2 regions of the Fructilactobacillus sp. YLN 2507 genome follow, and region 2 is predicted to be linked to the other one. Evidence: predicted binding sites of a transcription regulator. Region 2 holds the regulator's gene; the other holds the start of a gene.
The links. Region 2 encodes LexA, which represses DNA repair genes until DNA is damaged. Its sites were predicted from a motif close to CNAACANNTGTTNG; they were not measured.
Positions count from the first base shown of each region.

Region 1: the regulator LexA is predicted to act here: its motif matches at 1,898-1,911, upstream of recA (recombinase RecA).

Region 1 is NZ_CM184303.1:1,329,457-1,333,883, forward strand. It holds gene AC0GLY_RS06740 (GNAT family N-acetyltransferase) at 1-488, shown strand, start outside; gene AC0GLY_RS06745 (hypothetical protein) at 501-677, shown strand; gene AC0GLY_RS06750 (AzlD domain-containing protein) at 713-1,039, opposite strand; gene AC0GLY_RS06755 (AzlC family ABC transporter permease) at 1,026-1,733, opposite strand; gene recA (recombinase RecA) at 1,938-3,044, shown strand; TPP riboswitch at 3,166-3,256, shown strand; gene AC0GLY_RS06765 (ABC transporter ATP-binding protein) at 3,319-4,427, shown strand, end outside.
Region 2 is NZ_CM184303.1:573,443-577,869, reverse strand. It holds gene AC0GLY_RS03070 (tRNA1(Val) (adenine(37)-N6)-methyltransferase) at 1-724, opposite strand, end outside; gene AC0GLY_RS03065 (lysophospholipid acyltransferase family protein) at 799-1,428, shown strand; gene AC0GLY_RS03060 (YneF family protein) at 1,442-1,660, opposite strand; gene AC0GLY_RS03055 (DUF896 domain-containing protein) at 1,686-1,937, opposite strand; gene lexA (transcriptional repressor LexA) at 2,085-2,720, shown strand; gene AC0GLY_RS03045 (hypothetical protein) at 2,754-2,981, shown strand; gene AC0GLY_RS03040 (phosphatidylglycerophosphatase A family protein) at 3,036-3,536, opposite strand; gene AC0GLY_RS03035 (hypothetical protein) at 3,539-4,162, opposite strand; gene AC0GLY_RS03030 (CPBP family intramembrane glutamic endopeptidase) at 4,171-4,427, opposite strand, start outside.

The DNA of each region.
Region 1 (4,427 bases), 730 kb from region 2:
ATTTGCCAGAAATTAAAAAAATCATCGATGCTGGGCGTGGCTTCTTAAAAGAGCAAGGCATCAACCAATGGCAAGGTGCTTATCCAACTACTGAAGACATTAAAAAGGACATTGATAATAGTACTTCATATGTAATCGATGTTGACGGAAAGGTTGCCGGTTCGGCTACTCTTCATTTAGGAATTGACCCTGATTACATTGAAATGGAAGAAGGAGAATGGGATAACGGAGCAACTGCTCATTATTCAGCAATTCACCGAGTTTCAGTTTCACACGAATACCGCGGCCAAGGCTTAGCTGGTAAATTAATCAGTGGATTATTCACCGTCTCATCATTACTTGGCTTTAAAGATGTTAGAATTGATACACACCCAATGAATAAAGGAATGCAACACATCATTTTATCCTGTGGGTTTACTAAAAAAGGAATTATCCGAACTAAAGCCGAAGACGACGATCGTTTCGCTTACCAAATCGAATTACACTAATAGGAGTTTTAAATGAGTAATGAAGCAGTTTTAATCAAATTGATTATTATGGTTCTTGCCGCAATCTTAGTAACCATTGCCAGTTTAGTTTGGTCATATAAAACCCAACACACTTGGCACTCAAAACGATTTGCCGCATTAACCATCTTATTAATTGGTTTTGTTTTCATCTTCATTATCCTAATTTAAAATAAAAGACCCCGAAAAATTTTTTGGGGTCTTTTTTAAGCTAAAATTCGAATAATTGCAAGCGAGATAATTCCCACTGCCACAATTATCAATAGATTTTTACTGATGATTGCTGAAATTACAGTAGGAATTGAAGCTAATAAATTTTCAATATTTAGCGTAGGCAAGTGACCTAAATGTTGTTCAAATAAGCCACTAAACCACAGTGCTGACATAATTACGACTGGTACAAAACTTAAAAATTCAACAACTGAAATTGGTAATTCAAACTTTTTTAATAGAATAAATGGAATTACCCTCGTTAACCAAGTTACAATGCCACAACCAATGATGACCAATATCACAAATTTAAAAGAAAGCATTTTTAATTTTCACTCCTAACCAACACCCAACCAAGCTCACTACCAAAAGGAGCAAACTACTGGGGACAAAAATCAAGCCAATGTAAGTTAAAACTAACGTGACTAATACCATCAAGATTTGTAGTTTGAAAGGCATCGTTTTATCTGCTGCAATTTGCAGATACAGTAACCCAATAAACATGGCGATAAAGGCAAAATCAAGGCCAAACTGATTAGGATCAGGAATCAAACTACCTAGGCTGCCACCTACGCCAGATGCTAAGACCCAGGTTAAATAAGCAATGATGTTCGCACTATTTAACCATTCAAAGGTAATTATCCGATGGGTATAGTTCAATTTATTCATGGTTAAGGCAAAGGTTTCGTCAGTTAGAAGTGAACCTAAAATAATGTTGCGCGTCATTGATTCCTTTTTCAGATACGGTGCCACCGTCATCCCCATCAATAACATCCGGGCTGACAGTAAAAAAACAGCAACTAAAATTGATAGCATTGTCCCTCCTGCGACCAGCATACTAACGATGACAAACTGCGCTGCCCCCGAATACGTGATTGCTGACATCAAAACAATTACTAACACATTTAATCCTGCCGCTTTCGCAACAATTCCAAATGCTAAGCCAACCCCAATGTAGCCTGATAAAGTCGGAATTGTATCTTTAATTCCGGAACGTACTGATAGATTACTATTCACAAGGATCCATCCCTTCACTTTCGATTTATAATCTTAATTATTATATAATTAATTTGTGGAAATTTTTAGCTAAAATTAAAATCAAATATAATTAACGTATAAAAATGAATTGATTATGGTGGAAATTACGTAAATAATAGAGTAAAATAAAGAATATCGATAAGCGAACAAACGTTCACATTTTAAAAATAGAAAGGTGTTTTTATGGCCTCAAGTTCTAAGAAAAACGCTCAAGATGCTCGTCAAGCTGAGCTTGATAAAGCATTAAAACAAATTAAAAAAGAATTTGGTACTGGAGCAATCATGCGTATGGGTGAAACCCCCGAAAACTCAGTTAGTGCAATTTCGACTGGAATTTTATCATTAGATATTGCCCTTGGAGTCGGTGGATTTCCTCGTGGTCGTGTGGTTGAAATCTTCGGTGCCGAATCTTCTGGTAAAACAACAATTGCCTTACAAACCGTTGCAGAAACACAAAAAAATGGTGGAACTGCTGCCTATATTGATGCGGAAAACGCCATGGACCCCGAATATGCCAAGGCACTCGGGGTTGATATCGATAATCTCCTTCTTTCACAACCAGGAACTGGTGAAGAAGGTCTTCGAATTGCCGATGCCTTAATTGGCTCTGGTGCAATTGATTTAGTCGTAGTTGATTCAGTCGCTGCCCTAGTTCCTAAGGCAGAAATTGAAGGTGATATTGGTGATTCACACGTTGGTTTACAAGCTCGTTTAATGTCACAAGCTCTTCGTAAATTAACTGCCAACATCAACAAAACTAATACCGTTGTGATTTTCATTAACCAACTTCGGGAAAAAGTTGGAGTGATGTTTGGTAATCCTGAAACTACTCCTGGTGGTCGGGCCTTGAAATTCTATTCCAGTGTCCGTTTAAGAGTTAGTGGAACCAAACAACAAAAAGACGGTCAGGAAGTGGTTGGGAAAGAAACCAAGATTAAAGTTGCCAAAAACAAGGTGGCTCCTCCATTCAAGACTGTGGACACCCTTATGAGTTTTGGTAAAGGGATTGAACCCGTTGCTGATATGGTGAACTTAGCGGTTGATAAAGATATTATCGACAAATCCGGTTCATGGTATTCATATGGTGAAGAACGTCTAGGTCAAGGTCTTAACAAGACCGTCGCCAACTTGAACGAAAAACCTGAATTAGTGGAAGAACTAAATCACAAAGTTCGGGTAGCCTACGGAATTGAAAAAGAAGAACCTACTAAAACAGAAAAAGTAGAAAAGCCTGCAAAGGCAACTAAGGAAACTGATAAACCAGCTGAAGATCCAACTTTAGACGTTTAAATCAAAAAACTCTCAAAATAATCGTAATTGACTATTTTGGGAGTTTTTATTTTGGAAAAATCGTTAGTAATTTCAAGGTCACAAAGCATTTCAGCTCTTTCTTTGGTATAATAAAGACACAATTAAATAGCTGGGGTGCTTAACGGCTGAGATTATACCCATTGAACCTGATCTAGGTAATGCTAGCGGAGGTAATCTGACAAACAGTTGTCTAATTTTAATAAAACAAAAGCCGTCTTCTTAATTGAAGATGGCTTTTTCTTTGGAGGAAGCTATGATGAACAACATTGAGGTCCAAAACTTCAACTTTAAGTATCAAAAAAATGAGAACCCAATTTTCAAAAATGTCGATGTCACTTTTCCCGGTGGTGAGATTTCACTCCTAACAGGTCCATCCGGTTGTGGGAAATCAACGTTGATGATGATCATTGCGGGGTTAGCTGGTAAGACCACATACAGTGGGAAAATTAAAATTAATGGAACCAACATTAAAAAGATTTCGCCACTTGAACGGGCCAAACTAATTAGCATGATGTTTCAAGATCCCAATCAACAATTTGTCATGCAAAAAGTCAGTGAAGAACTAATTTTTGCGTTAGAAAACATTCAAACTCCTCCAGCGGAAATTGAAGCTCGGGTCCAAGCGGCGTTAGCTTTTTGTGAGATTCAACCTTTGGCACAACGAAAAATCATCACCCTTTCTGGTGGTGAAAAACAAAAAGTAATTCTGGCAACCATGGTGGCCTTAGATTCTGACATTCTGTTGTTAGACGAACCCTTTGCTAGTATTGATTTACCAGCTAAGCAAGCCATTCTGGAAAAATTAGTTAAACTGCAACAAGAAAGGCACAAGACAATCATCATCTCGGACCATGATTTAACTGGTTATGCAGGCTTAGTTAAGCATTTATTCCGAGTGGAAGGAACTTCAATTAAAGAACTTTCAGCTCCGGAAACTTACAAAATTTTAAATAACGATTATCAACCAGATATACATTTTAATTTGCCAATGAAAAATTACGACATTAATGTAGCTGATTTTAGTTTTAAAGCCCAACAACACACTTTGTTGACTTGTCCTGATTTTAAATTTTATCAAGGGTGTACCTTGCTAACTGGTGCCAGTGGAATTGGTAAATCGACGCTCTTTCGTTCACTTACGAAGCTCAAAAAGTACAGTGGAGATGTTTTTTTAAATGGAAAAAATATCAAAAAAATAAAGGATCAACTATTTTATCAACAAATTGCTTTAATTTTTCAAAATGCCAACGACCAATTCTTAAACGTAACCGTTGCCGAAGAACTACAATTAGCAAAAGCAACTGCCCTATCAGACTTTTGGACTGATGAAAAAATTACAGCTACTTTAAAGACCCTACAACT
Region 2 (4,427 bases):
CATTATAAGTATTGTCGTCATTATAAACAACGACTGGGGGATCAATTTTCAATCCACTTAATTTTCCATCCTTAATTGCAGAAATCAAAATCATATTAGCATCACGTCCAGACTTTGGATAAACGAATTGAATTTCTTTAGGTGCCAAACGGTGCTTTTGCATCTCATTCAAAATATCTAGTAAACGTTCAGGGCGATGAACTAGATAAAGTCTACCATTATTTTTCAAAAGTTCACTAGCAGTCTTTATTACCATTGCCAAATTTGTTTTGATTTCATGTCGAGCAATTGCTAAATATGGATTAGGATTCTTTCGACTTTGCTTTTCATTCGCAAAATAAGGTGGATTAACCGTTACCGTATCAAACGATTCTTTTTTTAAATGTGCTAAGCTGTCCTTTAAGTCAAAATTAAAAACTGAAATTTGATCATCTAAATTATTTAAAGCGACACTTCTAGCTGCCATGTCACTCAATCTTGATTGAATTTCAATTTCAATAATTTTACCCTTGGTTTTCTTACTAATAAATAATCCTACTGCTCCATTTCCAGCACAAAGATCTACAATTCTAGTTTTTTGTCCTTGCTTAACTTTTGCAAAGTTAGCCAACATCACTGCATCTAATGAAAAAGAAAAAACTTCGGCATTTTGAATAATTTTAATATCATTACTATATAATTGATCAATCCGCTCACCAGCTTTTAATTCAATTGGTTGATTCATCGTTTTTCACCCTTTTACATTTCGTTATAATGCTATAATATCAATTGTACAACTCAAAAAGGAGGATGAGAAGATTGTTTTATTCATTTATCTTTTCATTAGCTAAAGGACTTATTCGTCTTGCCAATGGAAAAATTGATGTGATGAATCGAGATCGTATTCCAAAGGGAAATTACATTCTCGTTGCACCACATCGTACGTGGTTTGATATGATTTATTTTGCAGTAGTCTTATTGCCTAAGCAATTATATTTCATTGCTAAAAAAGAATTATTTAAAAACCCAATTATGGGGTGGTTTCTTACTAAATTAAATGTTGAACCAGTTGATCGTAACAATCCTGGAATATCAGTAATTAAGCGCCCAATCAAGATCCTTCGTAAAACTAATTTATCAGTAGTAATTTTTCCTTCTGGAACGCGACATTCTACTAAACTAAAAGGCGGCGCTGCCATGATTGCTAAAATGTCCGGTGTTCCAATTTTACCCGTTGTTTATCAAGGTCCATTGACTTTAAAAGAATTATTCAGTCGCCACAAAGCCCATATTAATTTTGGTAATCCAATTTTCGTAGATAAAAATCTCAAACTAAATAATCAAAATCAGGCCTTAGTTGAAAAACAAATGAGTGATGCTTTTAAAACTTTAGACGCAGAAATCAATCCAAATTACGTATATATTGATGAATCAAAAAAACGTCACTAATTAGTGACGTTTTTTATTTTGCATTTCGTTTCATTGAATTCATCATTTGGTTCAATTTCTTCTTAGAAGGCTTTTGACCCATTTGAAGCATCATTCCCTTTAATTGCTCTTCGTTAATTGGGGGATTCTCTTTTAAATATTTTTCCATGTATTTACGAGCACCAAAAAAGCCAAGTGCTAGCCCAGCAGCAAGTGCGACTAAGATTAATCCGATCCACATCCAAGTTGCCATAAGTTAATTCTCCTTTGTTATTATTTTAATCATCTCTAAGATCTTTTTTACGCTGAACTTCTTTGACTTCATCTGGCGTAACTTCTTTTCCATCTTTATCGTAAACTTGAGTCATTTCAATTTGACTTCTAAAGTTGGATTTAAAACGCTTTAGATATTGTTTACGTAAACGATTTTGTTCTTCTTTTTCTTCATCAGACAAGTCTTGCAATTTAGCTTTTTTTGCTAATTCGTTAATCCTTGGGATGATTTTTTTAAGTTCTGGATCTTCAGCCATGTCAACAACTCCTTAGATTTAATTATCTCTATAATAGCATGAAATTTTACAGAAACAAAGTTTTCAGATGCGAACTAGTGTTTGCAAACCACATAAAATATGTTAATCTTAACATACTATGTAATAATCATTTTTAGAGGTGTAATGATGTCAATAAATGCAAATACAAAACAAAAGGATATTCTACGTTTTATTTATAATAATGTCCGAGAACATGGTTATCCCCCCACTGTAAGAGAAATTGGAAAAGAGGTTGGACTTTCATCAACTTCAACAGTCCATGGACATTTATCTCGTTTAGAAAAAAAGGGGTATATAAGTAAAGACCCCACTAAACCACGTGCCTTGGAAGTTACCTCTGATGGAATCGAATTTTTAGGCCTAACTCCTGAAATTCATAGCAAGGAAATTCCACTGTTAGGAGTTGTTGCAGCTGGTGAACCAATTTTAGCCGTCCAAGAAGCCACCGATTATTTCCCAGTACCCGAAAACTTAGCTCAAAATGCTGATTCACTTTTTATGCTAACCATCAGTGGAACTAGTATGATTAAAATTGGAATTTTAGACGGAGATCAAGTCATTGTTCGCCGCCAGCAAAATGCTGAAAATGGTGAAATTGTGATTGCTATGAATGATGAAGGTGAAGCAACTTGTAAACGATTTTTTAAAGAAAGCGATCATTTTCGACTTCAGCCAGAAAATGATTCAATGGCTCCAATCATTTTAAAAAATTGTACAATTTTAGGTAAAGTTGTCGGTTTATATCGTTCTGATGTAAACTAAATAAGATTAAATAATAATTTAGGAGTAATAAACATGAAAACTAAAGCATATGAAACATATACCCTTCAAGAGTTTGATAAAGCAATTCCATATAAAGTTGGCGATTTAGTAGAAGTTGTTTTTGTTAGTCAAACCGGACTTGGTGATAATGAGTCAAACTGGTTAAAAGTAATCCGAAAAAACGTTGGTAAGGCAGAATTACTAGACGATGAATTTGAATTTGGTCCTAAATGTGTCAAGGCAGTGAAACCTGCAAATTAATCATAAAAAAAATTCTCTCCGTTTTTATTATAAAAACGGAGAGAATTTTTTATACTATGAATTTTCGTGAGCAATTTTAGCAGAAGCAGCCCCTGCAACTGAGGCCACAATATCATCAATAAAAGTAGTAACTCGATCAGTTCTTTGATCAAGAGTTCTTACAATCCCTTGTTTATTCGTATCTAAACCACAGTAATTAGTAATTCCAATCGTTCCATAAATATTGGCAATTCCCAATGCTAATGTTTCGTCCACTCCAAAAACTCCTAAATCATGTTCCACAATACTCTGAAGTGGCTCATTAAGCTTGTGTTCTGACGCTAATCGGTCAATTTCTAAACCAACTAAAGCATTATTTAAAACTTCACGTTTGTGTAAAACATCAATCACAATCTTATCAACATATTCCATACTAGGAATCTTTATATATTTCTTTTGTAAATTGTAAACAACCTTTGAAATATCCCTAACTGTCACATCATTTTCATTTAATGCTCTAACTACAGCATCATACGCTTGTGTATCAGGATATTTGTAATCTCTTCTATCGACCATTTCTATTCTCCTTCTTCTGGCATAATTGTAATGTCATATTGATTTGGATAATTATCTGCTGTAATTATCATACTCATTGATTGCTGTTTTTCCAAATGCTTTTTAACAATTTCTGAAACAAATTCAGCTCCAGCAAAATCCTCTTTGAAGTCATCATATGTTGAAAAATAATCAATTTCAAGAAATATATCAATTTCATTCCCTGACGATTCCAAACCATCAATCCGGACTAATTTACTTTTTTCTAATTCATCAATCACTGGTAAAGCAAATTCACTGTAAAAATTAGTAGCCACTTGTAAGTTATTTTTAACGCTTATAGCTTCTTTATCCATTGAACTAATCTTTTCAAACTCAGCTTCATCAAGCTTTGGCAAATTATTGATCAAATATTGCTTATCACGATTCTGCAAAGCATTTTTTAAATCAATACTAATTTGATTTTCATCACCATTATTTAAAACACTAACTAATTGGTCAATTGTAGTAACATCATAATCATTTTTCAATTGGTTTAAATTAGTAATTCTTTTTAAATAATTTTTCTTTTCCAAATTAATTTCATTTTTAACCTTTGCTAATCGATTTTTTAAATTATTATAGTAATTAAACTCTGAAATGTTCATTTATTTTCCTATCCTACCAATACTCCGATAATCATTAACGTTGTTGCAATTAAATTGTTCGAAAAATGAAGTGCAATTGAAACTTCAATTTTATCTTGCTTTAAGTAAACATAGGCAAGAATCATTCCTAAGGACATGTAAATTAAAAAGCTAATAGGATTACTACTAACATGACCAATCGAAAATAATATTCCACTAGCTATCATGGGAATTAATGGTTTAAACTTTGGGAAAAATCCTTTGATAAGATAGCCACGGAATACCA